Regions from separate parts of the Alsobacter sp. P4_H11 genome, predicted to be linked through region 3. Evidence: riboswitches for the same ligand, from Rfam matches in the RefSeq annotation. Region 3 holds a riboswitch; each other region holds the start of a gene.
What was found. Region 3 has a riboswitch for thiamine pyrophosphate ahead of thiC (phosphomethylpyrimidine synthase ThiC). Riboswitches for the same ligand answer to the same signal wherever they lie in the genome.
Positions count from the first base shown of each region.

Region 1: another riboswitch for thiamine pyrophosphate. It lies ahead of thiM (hydroxyethylthiazole kinase); the one in region 3 lies ahead of thiC (phosphomethylpyrimidine synthase ThiC).
Region 2: another riboswitch for thiamine pyrophosphate. It lies ahead of AC1DSZ_RS05140 (ABC transporter permease); the one in region 3 lies ahead of thiC (phosphomethylpyrimidine synthase ThiC).

Region 1 covers NZ_JBFUKI010000002.1:435,241-441,267, forward strand. Annotated here, with positions in the region: gene betC (choline-sulfatase) at 1-485, opposite strand, end outside; gene wrbA (NAD(P)H:quinone oxidoreductase) at 680-1,279, shown strand; gene AC1DSZ_RS05390 (TRAP transporter substrate-binding protein) at 1,374-2,435, opposite strand; gene thiE (thiamine phosphate synthase) at 2,435-3,082, opposite strand; gene thiM (hydroxyethylthiazole kinase) at 3,082-3,882, opposite strand; TPP riboswitch at 3,921-4,019, opposite strand; gene purU (formyltetrahydrofolate deformylase) at 4,089-4,952, opposite strand; gene AC1DSZ_RS05410 (HupE/UreJ family protein) at 5,069-5,650, opposite strand; gene ureG (urease accessory protein UreG) at 5,697-6,027, opposite strand, start outside.
Region 2 covers NZ_JBFUKI010000002.1:375,630-381,656, reverse strand. Annotated here, with positions in the region: gene AC1DSZ_RS05160 (DMT family transporter) at 1-268, opposite strand, end outside; gene AC1DSZ_RS05155 (ABC transporter ATP-binding protein) at 591-1,580, shown strand; gene AC1DSZ_RS05150 (dipeptide ABC transporter ATP-binding protein) at 1,577-2,575, shown strand; gene AC1DSZ_RS05145 (MFS transporter) at 2,548-3,741, opposite strand; TPP riboswitch at 3,916-4,023, shown strand; gene AC1DSZ_RS05140 (ABC transporter permease) at 4,014-4,835, shown strand; gene AC1DSZ_RS05135 (ABC transporter substrate-binding protein) at 4,860-5,801, shown strand; gene thiD (bifunctional hydroxymethylpyrimidine kinase/phosphomethylpyrimidine kinase) at 6,003-6,027, shown strand, end outside.
Region 3 covers NZ_JBFUKI010000006.1:212,522-218,548, reverse strand. Annotated here, with positions in the region: gene thiC (phosphomethylpyrimidine synthase ThiC) at 7-1,848, opposite strand; TPP riboswitch at 1,899-2,004, opposite strand; tRNA gene AC1DSZ_RS12590 (tRNA-Thr) at 2,184-2,259, opposite strand; gene AC1DSZ_RS12585 (heme biosynthesis HemY N-terminal domain-containing protein) at 2,350-4,209, opposite strand; gene AC1DSZ_RS12580 (uroporphyrinogen-III synthase) at 4,206-6,027, opposite strand, start outside.

The DNA of each region.
Region 1 (6,027 bases), on a different contig from region 3:
AGCTGGTTGGTGATCTCGGCGATCCCGGCCTGCTTCACCGAGGTCATGTTGTGGTACCACCAGTCGATCCGCTCCTGCGGCTTCGACCAGTCGGGCGTCCAGCCGAAATCGGCCGGGTAGATGTCGGTGGTCAGCCTCTCCTCGAAGCCGTGGAGCTGGTCCGGGCCGACGAAATGCATCTTGCCGGACAAGCAGGTGCGGTAGCCCTCCAGCCGCAGGTAGTGCGCGAAGGTCGGGATGGAGGAGCGAAACTCCGCCGCATTGTCGAACGCGCCCGTGCGCGAGGGCAGCAGGCCCGACATCATGGCGGCGCGGGCCGGGGCGCAGAGCGGGCTATTGGTGTAAGCGCTCTCGAAAACGACGCCCTCGTGGGCAAGCCGGTCCAGCGTCGGCGTCTTCACCACCGGGTGGCCATAGGCGGGCAGGAACGGGGCCGAGAGCTGGTCGGCGACGATCAGCAGGATGTTGGGCTTCTTCTCGGCCATTCCGGGCTCCCGTTCGGTTTGCATGCACCGTATCGCGCAACCGCGCCCGCGCTTTTCTCCTGCCGACCTTCGGTTCTGCAAGCGGGCGCTTGCACGGGCGCGGTTGCGGTTTGGCCGCGCAGGGCCAATTTGCTCAAACGCAAGGCTGCCTCAGCCTCCAAGGTTCACAACATCCCCCGACAGCGGAGCTTCCGATGACCAAGGTTCTGGTTCTCTACTACTCGTCCTACGGCCATATCGAGACCATGGCCAAGGCCGTCGCCGAAGGCGCGCGCGAGGGCGGCGCCGAAGTGGTGATCAAGCGCGTTCCCGAGACCGTGCCGGCCGAGGCCGCAAAGTCCTACGGCTTCAAGACCGAACATGAGTTCCCGGAAGCGACCGTCGCCGAACTGCCCGAGTACGACGCCATCATCTTCGGCGCGCCGACCCGGTTCGGCAACGTGGCCAGCCAGATGCGCAGCTTCATCGACCAGACCGGCGGCCTCTGGGCGCAGGGCAAGCTGGTCGGCAAGGTGGGCTCGGTGTTCACGTCCTCGGCGACCCAGCATGGCGGCCAGGAGTCGACCATCCTGAGCTTCATCCCCACGCTGATGCATCACGGCATGGTGGTGGTGGGCCTGCCCTACTCGTTCGCGGGCCAGATGGGTCTCGAGGAGATCAAGGGCGGCTCGCCCTATGGCGCCTCCACGATCGCGGGCGGTGACGGCTCGCGCCAGCCTTCGGCGGCCGATCTCGACGGCGCGCGGTTCCAGGGCAAGCACGTCGCCCAGATCGCCGGCAAGCTGGCCAGCTAAGGTCGCCAGATTTTCCCGAAGCGGCTTGCCCCCCGGCCGCTTCGGCTCCAGACGGCCTCCGAGCGCCCCTCTCGGAGGCCGTTTTCCGTTTCGGTCAGCCGCGGAGCGCTTGCGCCATGTAGCCCTGGATGCGCGCCCAGGGGCGGCCTTCGGAGGCGGCCGTGCGGTAAGAGGTCACGATCTCGCCCGCGACCGTCGTCTTGGCGGCGACGCGGTCCAGCACGGCGTCGGCGGCCCGGCGCGCCGCCGCCATCACGTCGGCCGGGAACGGCGTCGGCCTGGCGCCGAGCGACACCAGCTTGACGATGGCCTCCGCATTGGTGCGCTCGGCGTCCGCCAGTCCGGCCGCATGCTCAGCCAGGCAGGCGGTCTCCACTGCGGCGCGCAGCTCGGGCGACAGCCGGTCCCAGACGGGGCGCGCCACCAGCGCCTCGGCGGCTCCGTTCGGTTTGTTGAAGCCCGGCATGTAGTAGACCGGCGCGACACGGTGGAAGCCGAGCGGCAGGTCGTTGGCCGGGGACAGGAGCTCCACGGCGTCGATCACGCCACGCTCCAGCGCCGGGTAGACGTCGCCGGGCGGGATCGCCTGCGGGACGGCGCCGAGTTCGGCGTAGACCTCCCCGCCCAGCCCCGAGACGCGGATGCGCAGCCCTTTCAGGTCGGCCGCCGAGGCGAGTTCCTTGCGAAACCACCCGCCCATCGAGGGGCCGGTGTTGCCGGCCAGCATGCCGCGCACGCCGAAGGGCTCGTAGAGCTTGTCCCACAGCGCCTGCCCGCCGCGTTCCGACAACCAGGCCTGGTGCTCCACGGCCGAGAGCCCGAACGGCGCGGTGGTGAACAGCGAGGCGCCCGGCGCCTTGCCCTCCCAGAAGAACGAGGCCGTGTGGCCCATCTCGACCGTACCGTTGGAGACCGCGTCCAGCACCGCGAAGGCGGGCACGATCTCGCCCGCGGCGAAGACGTCGACCTGCAGGCGTCCGCCCGACAGGAGCCCGATGCGCTGCGCCAGCCTGGCCGCGCTGACGCCGGGCCCCGGCAGGTTTCGCGGCCAGGACGTCGCCATGCGCAGGCGCAGCGGCTCCTCCGCGCGTGCGACGGCCGGCGCGGCGACCAGCGCCGCGGCGCCCATCGCAAGGGAGCGGCGGGTCGGGCGCATCACGCGTCCCCGCGCGTTTGCCGGATGATCTGGACGAGTTCGCGGGCGGCCGCCTCCGGATCCGAGGCGGAGCAGATGGCGGACACCACCGCGAGGCCGTCCACGCCAGTTGCGGCCAGCGCTCGGGCGTTGGCGGGCCCGACGCCCCCGATCGCGACCTTGGGAAGCGGATGCAGCGGCAGCAGCCGCGCCAATCCGTCGACGCCGATGGGCGGGTCATGGTCCGGCTTGGTGCCGGTCGCCCGGATGGGGCCGACGCCGAGATAGTCCACGACGCCCTCCGGCACGGCCGCGAATTCGGCCTCCATCCCGGCCGAAAGGCCGAGGATCATCCCCGGGCCGATGAGGTCGCGGACCCGGCGCGGATCGCCGTCGTCCTGGCCGATATGGACTCCGTCTGCGCCGACCGCCTTCGCGATGGCGACGCGGTCGTTCACGATCAGCGGCACGCGCAGCGGCCGCAGCAGGCCGAGCAGCGCGTCGGCGTCCGCGGCGAATTGCCGGTCGTCGGAGGTCTTGTCCCGGAACTGCACCAGCGTGGCCCCGCCACGCACGGCCGCCGCCACGGTGGCGAGCAGCCCGCGCGGCTGCACCAGGACGGGGTCGGTGACGAGATAGAGCGAGAGGTCGAAGGGAGCCTTGCCCATCAGGCGATCCTCGCGCCGGCGGCAAGATCCTCGGCGCTCAGCGACGCGAGTTCGTCCAGCAGCATCGGCTGAAACGTCCCGGGGCCCCCAGCGCCCTTGGCGGCCCGCTCGCCCGCCAGGCCGAAGGCCACGAGAGCCGCAGCCGCCGCCGCCAGGGGGGCGACCCCGGCGCCCAGCATGGCGGCCATGAGCGCGCCGGCCACGCAGCCGGAGCCGGTGATGCGACCCATCAGCGGATCGCCATTGTGGATCGAAATCGACGCGGCGCCGTCCGTGACGAAATCCGTCTCGCCGGTCACCGCCACCACGCAGCCGAGCCTGCGGGCCAGAGCGGTCGCGGCGTCCTGCACGGCGCGGGGGTTCTGCTCCTCGGCGTCGACGCCGCGGCCGGCGGGTTCGCCCGTCGCCATGGTGAGGATCTCGGCGGCATTCCCTTTGAGGATGGTCGGATTGAGGGTCGACAGCCAGCCGGCGGCGCCCTGCCTGAACGGCGACGCTCCAACCCCCACGGGATCCAGCACCCACGGCACGCCCGCGCCCGTGGCGGCCTTCGCGGCGGCCGCCATGACGTCGACCCGCTCACGCGTCAGCGTGCCTATATTCACCAGAAGCGCTCCGGCACGCGCCGCGATCACGGCCGCTTCCTCGGGCGCGTGCGCCATCACGGGCGCGGCGCCGGCGGCCAACAGGGCATTGGCGGTGACCGACGAAACCACGTCGTTGGTGAGGCAATGCACGAGCGGGCGCTTCCAGCGCAGGGCTGTCAGTGCGTCGGCGAGGTGGTGCGGGGTCACATTCATTGTGGTCACGGCGTCCTTCCTCCAGCGGAAAAGACGCCGGGCGCGCCGGCAGCCTTTCCCTTCGCTGGCATGACCCAGATCAGGTTCAACGGGTATGATCTCAGCCGTCCTCGCGGACGGCACCCCATGGCGCACGCAACGTAATCACGGCTGCGCGCCGCCACAAGACGTGCGCCAGATTTCAGACCTCGGCGGAGGAACGCGGCTCAGCCGGTGAACACCACTGTCTTGCGGCCGTTCAGGATCACGCGGTCGTCGAGGTGGTCCGCCAGCGCGCGGGCGAGCACGCGGCGCTCGATGTCGCGGCCCTTGCGGACGAGGTCCTCGGGCGTGTCGCGGTGGCTGATGCGCTCGACGTCCTGGTCGATGATCGGGCCTTCGTCGAGGTCGGACGTGACGTAATGGGCCGTGGCGCCGATCAGCTTCACGCCACGCTCATGCGCCTGATGATAGGGCTTGGCGCCCTTGAAGCCCGGCAGGAACGAGTGGTGGATGTTGATGCAGCGGCCCGTGAGCTTGGCCGCCAGCCCATCCGACAGCACCTGCATGTAGCGGGCGAGCACGACCACCTCGGTTCCCGTGCTCTTCACCAGCTCCCAGAGCTGCGCTTCCTGCTCCATCTTGGTCTGGCGGGTGACGGGCAGGTGGTGGAAGGGCGCGCCGTCGAGGTCGATATGTGCGTATGTCTCGCGCGGGTGGTTGGCCACCACGGCGGCGATCTCCATGTTGAGCTCACCGTTGCGCTGGCGGTACAGCAGGTCGACCAGGCAATGGTCGAACTTCGACACCAGGAGCATCACCCGGCGGCGCTCGCCGCGCGCCCGGATCGTCCAGTCCATGCCGAAGCGCTCGCCCACGGGCCTGAAGCGCTCCCGCAGCTCGGCCGCGGTAGGGTCCGCGTCCACGGCGTTGAAGATCACCCGCATGAAGAAGCGGCCGGTCTCGACATCGTCGAATTGCTGCGCATCCAGGATGTTGCAGCCCGCCTCGAAGAGCAGTGTCGAGACGGCCGCCACGATGCCGGGGCGGTTGGGGCAGGAGAGCTTGAGAACGAAGGACTCGGAGGTCATGAAACGGGCATCCCTGCGCGACGGCAGACGCTGCCTACAGAAAGGCGCGCCATCCTGCAACGCAGCATAGCGCGCCTGACGGGCCCGGCTGGCCTGCGAGGGACGAAAGCGTTGCTTCAGCCGACCAGAAGCGCGGCGCCGGCGGCCAGCAGGCCCGCGCCAGCGATGCGCAGCGGCACCGCCGAGGACAGCCGGACAACGCCGGCCGCGAGCGCCAATCCGGCAACATGCAGCAGCGCCGTGGCGGACAGGAAGCCTGCGCCATAGGCGAGCCCTGCCGCATTCGTGGGCATCTCCGCGCCATGCGCGAGGCCGTGGAAAATCGCCATGGCGGCGCAAAGCGCAGCGCCTGTCGCCAGCGGCGCGCGGACGCCCGACACGAGGGCGCCGCCGAGCACCGCGACCGAGACGGCCACGCCGGCCTCGACGCCAGGCAAAGCCACCCCGCTCGCGCCGAGGATCGCGGCCAGCGCCATCGCGACCATGAAGGCGGCCGGCCAGGCCCAGCGCGCCGCGCCGCCCACGAGGCCGGCCCAGAGGCCGACGGCCGCCATGGCGAGCAGGTGGTCCATTCCGCCGAGCGGGTGCATCAGCCCCATAGCGAAGCCGTGGACATGCGGGTCGACGCCCGTATGAGCGAGCGCCGGGGTGGCGAGCACTGTCAGGATGGCGACGGCGGAGAGGCGGCTCGGTGTCATCGGTGGCTCCAGGACGGGTGTTCGGACCGAGGATGCAAAGCCCGTGCTAGGCCCGCAAGCCGCCGGCCTGCTCGATAAAGGCCGCCACGGCGTCCACGCCCTCGCCGGAGCGGACATTCGTGAACACGTAGGGCCGCTCCTTGCGCATCAGCTTGGAGTCGCGGTCCATCACCTCGAGGCTGGCGCCCACGAAGGGGGCGAGGTCGATCTTGTTGATCACCAGCAGGTCCGAGCGCGTGATGCCGGGGCCGCCCTTGCGGGGGATCTTCTCGCCGCCCGAAACGTCGATCACATAGACGGTGATGTCGGCGAGCTCGGGCGAGAAGGTCGCCGCGAGGTTGTCGCCGCCGGATTCGATGAGGATCAGGTCGAGCTTG
Region 2 (6,027 bases), on a different contig from region 3:
CCAGCGGCAGCCACTTGGCGGCCGAGTAGTAGGAGATCCACGCGATCAGGATCAGCACGCCCCGGCCGAGCAGCGCCGGCTTTGCGCGGCTGCGCAGCGCCGCGCCATAGACGCCCGGGCCCGCCAGCATGCCGGCGAAGATCATGATCATGATGCTGCGCGCGAACAGGATCTCGAACACAGGCAGGTCCTGCACGAGCCACTTCACGATGGCGTCCTGCACGCTGAAGCACGCATAGCCGGCCATCGCGAGCCCGATGCCGGTCATGATCCGCGGATGGGGGGAGGGCTGCACGGCGGGACGGACCACTGGGACGGGGACCACGGGGTCCGGGGGGATCGCGGGGAGTATGACGCGGCCTCGCGACGCGCCTGCGTCGGGACGCGCCCTCTTCTGTCACCCAGTCGCCTTTCGCGCCAGACGATCCGCGGCATGCTTGGCATGCGACGCGGAGGCCGACCGTGCCTTCGCCGCGCTCCGATTTGCGGACACGCGTTCCTGCTCTATGCTGAAGCCAACGCCAGCGGCTCGCCGCCGGCGATCCCACTTTTCCGGACCTCCGGTCTCGCCCCATCGCCATGGCGGATGAATGAGCCTGCTTGAAATCCGAAACCTCTCGGTCACCTTCGCGACCCGCTCGGGCCAGTTCCGGGCCGTGGACGGCGTCGACCTGACAGTCGACCAGAACGACGTCGTCTCCATCGTGGGCGAGTCCGGCTCCGGAAAGTCCGTCGCCATGTTGGCCGTGATGGGCCTCCTGCCATGGACCGCCACCGTGACGGCCGACGTCATGCGCTTCGACGGGCGCGACCTCCTGACCATCTCGGACAAGGAGCGCCGCTCCATCATCGGCCGCGACATCGCGATGATCTTCCAGGAGCCGATGACTTCGCTGAACCCGTGCTTCACGGTCGGCTTTCAGCTCGGCGAGACGCTGAAGACGCATCTCAAGCTCGACCGCGCCGCCCGCAAGAAGCGCTCGATCGAGCTGCTCGAGGAAGTCGGCATCACGGATCCGGCCCGCCGCCTGTCGGCGTTCCCGCACCAGCTCTCCGGCGGCATGAGCCAGCGCGTCATGATCGCGATGGCGATCGCGTGCCGGCCGAAGCTGCTGATCGCCGACGAGCCCACCACCGCGCTGGACGTCACCATCCAGGCCCAGATCCTCGATCTCCTGCTGCGCCTGCGGCAGGAGACCGGCATGGGCCTCGTGCTGATCACGCACGACATGGGCGTTGTCGCCGAAACCGCGCACCGCGTCGTGGTGCAGTATGCCGGCCAGCAGGTCGAGCGGCAGGAAACGCACGGCCTCTTCGCCGATCCGCACCATCCCTATACGGCGGCGTTGCTGGCCGCCCTGCCCGAGCGCGCCACCGGCCGCATCCTGCCCAGCATCCCGGGCGTGGTGCCGGGCCAGTTCGACCGGCCGCAGGGCTGCCTGTTTTCGCCGCGCTGCGCCTTCGCGACGGACTACTGCCGCGCCGTGCCGCCCAAGCCGGCCGCCCCCGAACTCGGCTACGCGCTGTGCCACTACGCCCTCGTGCAGGGCCAACCCACCAACCGGGAGCGCGCAGCGTGACCGTCGTTCTCGAAGGCCGCAATCTCTCGCGCGACTACAGCGCCAAGCGCGGCATGTTCTCCCCCATGGCGACCGTGAAGGCGCTGAAGGGCGTTTCGTTCGACCTCGAAGCCGGCAAGACGCTGGCGGTGGTGGGCGAATCCGGTTCCGGAAAATCGACGCTGGCGCGCCTGATCACGATGATCGAGGAGCCCACCGAGGGTACGCTCAAGATCAACGGCGTCGACATGGTCTCGGCCACCGCGGCCGATCGCAAGCGCCTGCGCAGCGAAGTCCAGATCGTGTTCCAGAACCCCTACGGCTCGCTCAACCCGCGCCAGACCATCGGGGCCGCGCTGGAAGAGCCGCTGATCGTCAACACCGACATGCCGGCCGCCGAGCGCCGCAAGGCCGCGCGCGACATGATGGCCCGCGTCGGCCTGCGCCCCGAATATGTGGAGCGCTACCCGCACATGTTCTCGGGCGGCCAGCGCCAACGCATCGCGATCGCGCGCGCGCTGATGCTCCGGCCCAAGATCCTGGTGCTGGACGAGCCCGTTTCGGCGCTCGACGTGTCGATCCGCGCCCAGGTGCTGAACCTGCTGGCCGAGCTACAGAACGAATTCCAGCTCGCCTACCTGTTCATCTCGCACGACCTCTCGGTGGTGCGGCACATCGCCGACGACATCATGGTGATCTATCTCGGCCACGCCGTGGAGGTCGGCAGCCGCGAGGCCATCTTCACGGCGCCGCAGCACCCCTATACGCGCGCGCTTCTGTCGGCGACTCCCGTGGCGGAGCCCGGCGCCAAGAAGGAGCGCATCGTGCTGCAGGGCGAGTTGCCGTCGCCCTTCAATCCGCCGAGCGGGTGCCCGTTCAACCCGCGCTGCCCGCTCGCCTTCGAGCCCTGCCCGAAGGAGATGCCGCCGCTCGATTTCAAACAGGGCCGCAAGGTCGCGTGCTGGGCCGTGCCCGCCGATGGCGAGGCTCAGCCGGTCCCCTCACGGATGTCGTGACGGTTCAGCAGCGAGCCTGTCGCCACCCCGGTGGCGGCCAGCACGATCGCGCAAACCGCCAGCGCCACGGGCGCGCCAATGGTGTGGAACGCCACGCCAAACAGCGGCGGCGCCAGCGCCTGCCCGATGAAGAAGAAGAACGCATGCAGCGCGATGGCTGAGCCGCGCGCCGTCGGCGCCAATTCGGTGGCGCGGTTCTGCAGCGAGTTGTGCAGCATGAAGAAACCGAAGCCGACGGCGCCGAAGCACGCCATGAGGGCCGGCCACGTCGCCGCATAGGCCACGCCCGCCAGCCCGAGGCCGCCGATCACCCCGCCGGCGCGCATCAGCACATGCACCGGAAAGCGCCGCAGCAGCAGCGACACAGTGGCCGAGAACAGGATGCCGCCCAGCCCGATGCCGGCGATCGACAAACCGGCCTGCGTCGCCCCGCCGCCGCCGCGCGCCTGCAGAAGCTCCGGCACGAAGGGCAGCACGCCGTAGATGGCCACGCCTTCCAGGAACACCGCCCCATAGCAGATCTTGGCGCGTGGATTGGCGAACACCAGCCGGTAGCGCCCGATCGCTTCCGCGACGCTGAAGCGCCCCGGCGCGCGGGCGTTGAGATGAGCCGGCAGGCCCAGCAGCGTCGCCACCAGCGCGATCGCGGCCGCGCTGGCCGTAACCGCCATGGCGCCGCGCCAGCCGACCCAGTCCGACATCGCGCCCGACGCCGTCACGCCCACGAGCTGGCCGATCAGAGCCGCGGCCAGGAACCGCGAGATCGCGACCTGCCGCCGCTCATACGCGAAGGCGTCGCCCACCATCGCGAGCGCCAGCGGAATGACGCCGCCCGCCGCCAACCCGGCGACGACCCGGCTCACGAAAAGCTGTTCGAGCGACCCAGCGAACACGCCCGCGCCGAGCGCCAGCGCGAACACGACGAGGCACACGCGCAGCACCAGCCCCTTGCTGATGGCGTCGCCGAGCGGCCCCAGCACCGGCTGGCCCAACCCGTAGGGCAGCGCATAGCACGACGACAGCAGCGCCACGGTGGCGACCGGGGCGCTGAAATCCGCCGCGATGGCGTTCACCATGGGATCAGTGGAGCGGGCCGCGAAAGAACTGGCGAAGCCGCTGAGCCCGAGAATGGCCAGGAGCTGGGTTTCGCGCGCCTTGTCGAGCATGGACATCCTTTCGGCGTGGCCCAAACAGTCTGGGCGACGCCGATCGCCCGGCCCTGACGGTCGCCTCCCTGACCGGCGGCGTCAATCGCGGTGTGCGGCACGGCAGTCTTGCGCCGGGCGCGGTGCTCTCGCGCAACGCTTGCGCCCTGCCGAAAGCCGCGATACGTCTTCGTGCATCTCTCGTCGGGGTGCCGCCCAATCCGGGGCGGCTGAGAGGCGTTCCGCCAACCCGTCGAACCTGATCCGGCTCGCACCGGCGGAGGGAACGTGAGATGGCGCCCAGCCAGCAATCCCCCATGCCCAATCGGCTACCCCGACGGTGGCTCGTCGACCCGCTCGCCCTCGGCGCAGGCCTCGCCCTGATCGCCGCCTGGGAAGCCGCGGTCGCGCTTTTCGCCGTTCCGACCTACATCCTCCCGGCTCCGAGCCGGATCGCCCAGACGCTCGCGCTACGCTGGCGTGTGATCGGCGCCGAGGCGCTGGTGACGCTGGGCGAGATCCTGTGCGGCTTTGCGGCCGGCGCCCTGCTCGGCCTCGCGGTCGCGATCGCGATGGCGCGGTGGCGCCTGCTGGAGCGGGCGCTCGGGCCCGTGCTGGTGGTCAGCCAGGCCCTGCCGGTTTTCGCCATCGCGCCGCTGCTCGTGGTGTGGTTCGGCTTCGGCCTCGCCTCCAAGGTCGTGATGGCGACGCTGATCATCTTCTTCCCGGTCGCCGCCAACGCGCTGGATGGCCTGCGCCGCACCGACCCCGGCTTGATCGAACTCGCCCGCCTGTACGGCGCCACGCCGACGCAGACGCTGCGGATCATCCGGGCGCCCGCGGCGCTGCCGGCCGTCGCCACCGGGCTGCGCATCGCGGCCGCGGCCGCCCCCATCGGCGCCGTGGTGGGCGAGTGGGTCGGCTCCTCGGCGGGGCTCGGCCTCCTGATCCTGCACGCCAACGCGCGCTCGCAGACCGACATGGTGTTCGCCGCCCTGGTGGTGCTCGCCGCTCTTTCGATCACACTCTGGGCGCTGGTCGACCGCTTCTCCCGACGCCTCGTGCGCTGGGCTCCGGACAGCCTCGACCAGCCCGCAGCCCGCGCGGCCGCCTGACATCCCCCGAAAGGACCCCAACCCATGCGTTTCGCCTCTCTCGCGCTCGCGGCCGCCCTGGCGGTCGCCGGCCTTGCCGGTCCCGCCGCCGCGCAGGACAAGCTCACCGTGCTGCTCGACTGGTTCACCAACCCGGACCACGCCGCGCTGGTGATCGCCAAGGAGAATGGCTTCTTCGCCAAGGCTGGCCTCGACGTCACGCTCGTGGAGCCCGCCGACCCGTCAGCGCCGCCGCGCCTCGTGGCGGCCGGGCAGGGCGACATCGCGATCACCTACCAGCCGAACCTCTACCAGCAGGTGCAGGAAGGCCTGCCGGTGATCCGGGTCGGCGCGGCCGTCACGACGCCGCTGAACAGCCTCGTCGCGCTGGCGGACGGCCCGGTGAAGTCGATCGCGGACCTCAAGGGCAAGACGATCGGCTACTCCATCGTGGGCTTCGAGGAGGCGCTGCTGTCCACCATGCTGGCCGAGGCCGGCCTGAAACTCACGGACGTGAAGCTCGTGAACATTAACTTCGCGCTCACGCCGGCGCTGCTGAATGGCCAGGTCGACGCTGTGATCGGCGCATTCCGCAATTTCGAGCTCACCGAGCTGAAGCTCGCCGGCAAGCCCGGCCGCGCCTTCTACCCCGAGGAGCACGGCGTGCCGCCCTATGACGAGCTGATCTACATCGTGAAGCAGGACCGCGCCGCCGACCCCAAGGTCACCCGCTTCCTGGACGCCGTAGAGCGCGCCACCTTCTCGATCCTGAACGATCCGGACGCCGCCTGGGCGAGCTTCGCCAAGGCGAACCCGAAGCTCGACGACGAGCTCAACAAGACCGCCTGGACCGACACCCTGAAACGCCTCGCCTCCAGCCCCGCCGCCCTGGACGGCGCCCGCTACAGCCGCTTCGCCCAGTTCATGAAGGACCGCGGCCTGATCGATACCGTGCACCCCGTCTCCCGCTACGCGGTGGCGCGTTGATTGCCTCCTGCCGTCATCCCCGGCGGCGCGCAGCGCCGGGAAGGGGATCCAGGCAACTGGGTGCAGCATCGGGCAAGTGGCCCTGGATCCCCTTCCCGACCTGCTTCGCAGGTCGCCGGGGATGACGGCGAGAATGGAGCCGAATTGGATGGCTCCCCAACTGCGATGATGTTCCCTCATCTCTGATACAAGGACCCGCCCGTGCCCCAGCCCGCCGTCAAAACCC
Region 3 (6,027 bases):
CGCGTCTCACCCTTGCGGCACGTAGAGGCTCGCCCCCGAGGCGACGAACTCGGCGCTTTTGGCGGCGAGGCCTTTCTGGCGTTCCTCCTCCGCGAGGGTGTCGGCCCGGATGTCCTGGCTGATCTTCATCGAGCAGAATTTCGGACCGCACATCGAGCAGAAATGCGCGACCTTGTGCGCGTCCTTCGGCAAGGTCTCGTCGTGGAACTCCCTGGCGGTGTCGGGATCCAGCGACAGGTTGAACTGATCCTCCCAGCGGAATTCGAACCGGGCGCGGGACAGGGCGTCGTCGCGCAATTGCGCCGCCGGATGCCCCTTGGCGAGGTCCGCCGCGTGGGCGGCGATCCGGTAGGTGATCACGCCGGTCTTCACGTCGTCGCGATTGGGCAGGCCAAGATGCTCCTTCGGGGTGACGTAGCAGAGCATCGCTGTTCCGAACCAGCCGATCATGGCCGCCCCGATGCCGGAGGTGATGTGATCGTAGCCGGGCGCGATGTCGGTCGTCAGTGGCCCGAGCGTGTAGAAGGGCGCTTCGCCGCAGGTCGCGAGCTGCTTGTCCATGTTGGCCTTGATCTTGTGCATCGGCACGTGGCCGGGGCCCTCGATCATGACCTGGCAACCCTCGCGCCAGGCGACCTTCGTGAGCTCGCCCAAGGTGTCGAGCTCGGCGAACTGGGCGGCGTCATTGGCGTCCGCGATGGAGCCCGGACGGAGGCCGTCACCCAGCGAGAACGACACGTCGAAGCGCCGCATGATGGCGCAGATCTCGTCGAAGCGTTCGTACAGGAAGCTTTCGCGATGATGGGCAAGGCACCAGCGCGCCATGATCGAGCCGCCGCGCGAGACGATGCCGGTGACCCGCCGGGCGGTGAGCGGCACGTGGGCGAGCCGCACGCCGGCGTGGATCGTGAAATAGTCGACGCCCTGCTCGGCCTGTTCGATCAGCGTGTCCTTGAACACCTCCCAGTCGAGCCTGGCGGGATCGCCGTGCACCTTCTCGAGCGCCTGGTAGATTGGGACGGTGCCGATCGGAACCGGCGCATTGCGCAGGATCCACTCTCGGGTGTTGTGGATGTTGCGGCCGGTGGAGAGGTCCATGACGGTGTCGGCGCCCCAGCGGATCGCCCAGACCATCTTCTCGACCTCTTCGGCGACCGACGACGTCACGGCCGAGTTGCCGATATTGGCGTTCACCTTCACGAGGAAGTTGCGGCCGATGATCATCGGCTCGAGCTCGCGGTGATTGATGTTGGCCGGGATGATGGCGCGCCCGGCGGCGATCTCCTGCCTGACGAATTCCGGGGTGACATGGGCCGGAATGGCGGCCCCGAAGCTTTCGCCGTGCGCGAGCGCTTCTTCCGCGCCCGCCAGGGGCAGCTCGCGGCCGAGATTTTCGCGGGCGGCGACATAGCGCATTTCTTCCGTGATGATTCCGGCCCGGGCGAACTCGTATTGGGTGACCAGGGCGCCCGGAGTTCCGGTCAGGACCCGCCGTTCGGCTGGGCAAGCCGGGGCGAGCGCGTCGGCCGAGACGGACCCATTGTCCTCGGGCCGGACGGCTCGGGGCTGGGCGGCGACGAGGCCGGGACGGATCGAAAGCCAGAGAGAGCGAGCCTCGGGCAGGCCGGCAGCCAGATCGATCACGGCGTCGGCGTCCGTGTAAGGGCCGGAGGCGTCGTAGACGCGCAGCGGCGGCTCCTGCGTTCCGGCGCTGAGCACGATCTCGCGCACCGGGACGGTGACCTGGGGAAACCCGGGCGCGGGGACATGGACCTTGCGCGAGGCCGGCAGCGGGCCGGTCGTCACCGTCGAGGGCGACGCGGGATCGAGCTTAACATGAGTGTTCACGAGGACCTCCAAAGCACAGGCGTGCGTGGAAATCCGGGGCAGATGCGTAGTGGCAAGATGAGATCCTGTCCCTCCGCCGGTATGACCCGGATCAGGTTCAAAGGGTCCAGCTTGCGCCGTCTCAGCCTGCCGAAGCAGGCGCCCCTCGGATAGGACCAGCCTATTCGTACGCCGCTCGCGCGGTCAACAGCGCGCGAACCCCCTCCCCTCCCGCCGCGGCGCACGAAGCGCGTCGACGAACAGCCGCTCGGCGGCTGAGCTGTGGGCACAGATGTGGGATTGGGGCCGAACTCACTTCGTGAGCCCGCGAACAATCAGCGATTGGAGATGGAAAGTGGTGCCGCAAGAGGGATTCGAACCCCCGACCCCCTCATTACGAATGAGGTGCTCTACCAGCTGAGCTATTGCGGCGACGGGCGTGGTCTTAGACGGAACCGGCTGCGTTGGCAAGCGGGGCCGTGCCGATTGGGAGAGAAAGGAGGGCGGCTGGGCCGCCCTCGATCATTGCAGGAACGTGATCGAGCCGCGGCGAGACGGTTCCGGGCCTGGGCCTGGGTCGTCCGGGGCGGCGGCGAGCGGGAAGATCACCTCCGAGGGCGGCGAGACCCGGCGCGAGCGGCCGTCGACAGCCATTGAGGGCGTGGCGGCTGGGCCGGGCGCAGGAGCGTCGAACCGCGCCGCGCTGGCGGGCTTATCGGCTGGCGGTATGGCCGCCGCCGCACCGGGTTGCGGAACGGCTGCCTGGGGCGTGTCGGAGACGACGCGCAGGGCCGGAGCCTCCCGGGACGGCGAAGCCTCCCGGACTGGTGGGCGATCGTCGCCGTGGTTCGCCGGGTGAGGCGTAGCCTCCAGGGCCTTGGGCGGCATCGCGGGCGGGATCACTTCGGCTGGCGTCGCGGACGGCGCTTCGGCGGGCTCCGGAGCCGCGTGAGCAGGCGGCACGAGCGTTGTCGGCGCCGGCTGGGGCTTGTCGGCCAGCACGGGCGCGGGGGCCTCGTCGACATCCGCGAGCACGTCCTCGGACGGGGGCAGCGGCAGGGCGGTGGTGGGCGCCGCCGGCGTGGGCTCGGCCGCCGGAGCCTCGATCTGCTCCACGGGGGCGCCCCACACGAAGGCGTCGAGGCGGCCGGTGACGGGCGACACCGGAGCCCAGCGATCGGCGATCACGCCGTCCGCGATCCAGGCGGGGTCCCGTGGCGCGCGAGACGCGCGGGACAGCCATTCGCGCACGCCGCCGGAGGAGCCTTCGGCTTCCTCCAGATCCGCCATCAGCAGGCACACGCGCGTGCTCGGCCGGCCTTCCAGCAGAGGCGTGAGCGCCTTGCGGGCGCGCACGAGATCGCGCGCATGCAGGGCCGCGGACGCGACCGCGATGCGGCCCTCCGGATCATGCGGGCGCAGGGCCAGCAGCTTCTCGGCCCGGGCGAGCCGGTCGCGGCCCGAATCGCCGGGGCGCACGTCCATGTAGGCGGTGGCGAGGTCGGGATGCGTGGCCTGCGCCCAGGCGGCCTCGACAACCTTGGAGGCGCGGCGCAATTCGCCCCGGCGGGCGTGGAGGCGGGAGGCCAGCACGGCGGCGGGAACGAGGCCCGGCGCCAGCTTCACGGCCTGCTGGGCGCGCAGCAGCGCGGCCTCGGGCTCGCGCTCGGCCCGCGCGAGCGCGTCGGCGGTGAGCAGCACGGCGCGCTGGCGCTTCACGGCGGCCTTGTCGAGGCTGCGGGCGCCACGGTCCAGCGTCGCGAGAGCGCCGGTCCAGTCCTGGTCGGAGCACTGGAATTCGAGCAGCGCCTCGCCGGCCCACGCCACCGAGGGGGCGAGGCGGGCGGCCTCGGCCGCATAGGCGCGGGCGGCCGTGAGGTCGCCCTTGCGGCGCGCTTCAACGAAGAGGCCGCGCAGGCCGAGCACCCGCGTTTCGTTGTCGTCCAGCATCTGCCGGAACGCGCCCTCGGCCTGGCCGCGATCGCCCGCCATCTGGGCGGCCTGGGCCTTGAGCAGCAGCGCGAGCGGCTCCTTGCCGAGCAGCTTGGCGGCTTCGGCGGCGTAGCGTTTGGCCGAGCGGGGATCGCCCGAGCCGACCGCGATCATGCCGCGGGATACGGCCGAGAAGCCGCGGGCGCGCTTGCGGGCGCGGGCCGTGAAACTCAGGATCGAGGGTAGCCGCAGGATGAAGCGCAGCGCCGTCCAGAGCACCAGCACGGCGACCACGAAGGCGACCAGCGCCGCCGCGGCGCCGATCAACGTGGTCTGGATCTGCCCGTAGCGGGGCAGGGTGACGACCACCTGGCCGGGCTGTTCGACGAGCCACGCCCCCGCGAAGGCGAGGCCGATCAGGATCGCGATGAAGACGAGTGTGCGGATCATCGGGCCGCGCCTCCAGATTGCGTGGCCGCGAGAACCTGGTCGGCCGCCGTGGTCACCAGGGCATCCGCCGCACGGCCGGCCGCGAGGCGCGCCTGGGCGAGATCGAGGAAGGGCTTGATCGCGGCCTTGTCGTCGGCCGGGAGCTTGTCGAGTTCCGCGACCGCGGCCGCAAGATCGCCGCGTTTCAGGGCCGCGTCGGCGCGGGCCGCGATCGCGGCGCTGGATTCGCCGGCGGCTTCGCCCAGCGGGCGAACCTTGTAGAGGCCGGTGATGCGGCTTTGCATGCGCTCCCAGGCGGTGCCCTGCGTGGGCGCCGGGGCCGGGCTGGCGAGCTTCTCGGCGAGCGGCGCGAACTGGGCCGAGAGTTGCGCCACCGTCGGCGCGCCTTTGTCGGCGAAGCCTTCCAACGCAGTGAGGGCGCCGGCGTCGACCTTCGCGGCCTTCAGGGCGTTCAGCTCGCGCGCATAGGGCTGGGCGCGGCCAAGATCGTCGCGCACGAGCCATGCGACCGTCAGCACGGCGCTTTCGCGCGCGCCAAGCGCCGGGACGGGCGGCGGCGGGGGCGGCGCGGGAGCGACCGCCGGGGTCGCGGGGCGGCTCTCCAGCATGGTGACGCCGCTCTCGACCTTGTCGAGGCGCTCGGTGAGTTGCGCCAGGGCGGTCGCGGGGTCGGCGGGCAGGCGCTTGGCGAGGCCGTCCAGGTCGGCGCGCGAGCCCTGCAGGGCGGCCTCGTTCGCGCCGACGCGCTTCTCCAGCGCCTCCAGGGTGCGGCGGGTGGCCTTCTCGCCCACGCCGGTCTCCAGCTGGGTCAGGCGCTCGTTGACGTCGGCGGCTCCGCTCCACACGTAGAGCGCGAGCGCCACGATACCTGCGCCCAGCAGGCCACCGATCAGGCCGGCGACCGCGGGCACGAGCGCGCCGGAGGAGCGGTCCGCGCTGCGCGTGGGCGCGTCCAGCCGGCCGGCCGAGGGCACGGACGTGGCGGCGGAGGACTCGGGCGCGGGTTCGGCGGCCGCGGCGGTGGCCTCCGCATCGGCTGCAGACGGCGTAATGGGCGCCGTTTCGTCTCCCGGCGCCTCGGGGGTCATGGGGTCGGGCGCGACTTCGGGGTGATTCGCCGGCTCGGTCGCCGGGGCGGCGATGTCGCTTGCCGAAGTCGCCGCATCAGTGGGGGTCGCAGACGCGCCGCCCGCGATCGTCTCGGCCGTCAGGTCGAGCACGGCCGGCTCACCTCGCGTTCCACCCCGCTTTCGGGATCCTCCGCCGCGTTGATCCGTCTCAGCCATGATGCTCCGCTCGGGTCGGGCGGCTCCACCGGAGCCTGTCTGTTCGTTCGTTATAGCCTCACCGGCCGCATCCTCACCACCAATCCGTTCGGAGATGGAGGGGGCAGGTCCGGCGTCCAGCAGCGCGAGAAGGCTCGCCTCGCCGTTTCCGGGCGCGGTTTCCACCGTTGCGCCGCCGAGGCCGCGCACCGCGCGGGCTACATCCTCGGACAGGCAAAGGTGGCGCAGCGATTTCAGCGCGTCGCCCAGCCGTTCGTGCGACGCGAGCGCGAACAGGATTTCGGCGCTGCGGCGCGAATAGTGCAGCACGGCGTCCAGCGTCCCGGCCCGCAGCGCCTCGGCGGCCGCAACAGGCAGCGCGGGCGCGGCCTCGGCCCGGTAGGTTTCGAGGACCGTGAGCGCGAAGCCAGCGTCGATCAGGGCGCCTTCCAGGGTCGGCTTGCGGTCGGTCCCGGCCAGATACAGCAGCCGCGCGGCCGGAGCGGCGTGGGTGCGGATCAGCGCCGCGAGCGACGTCGCGTCCCCATCGGCC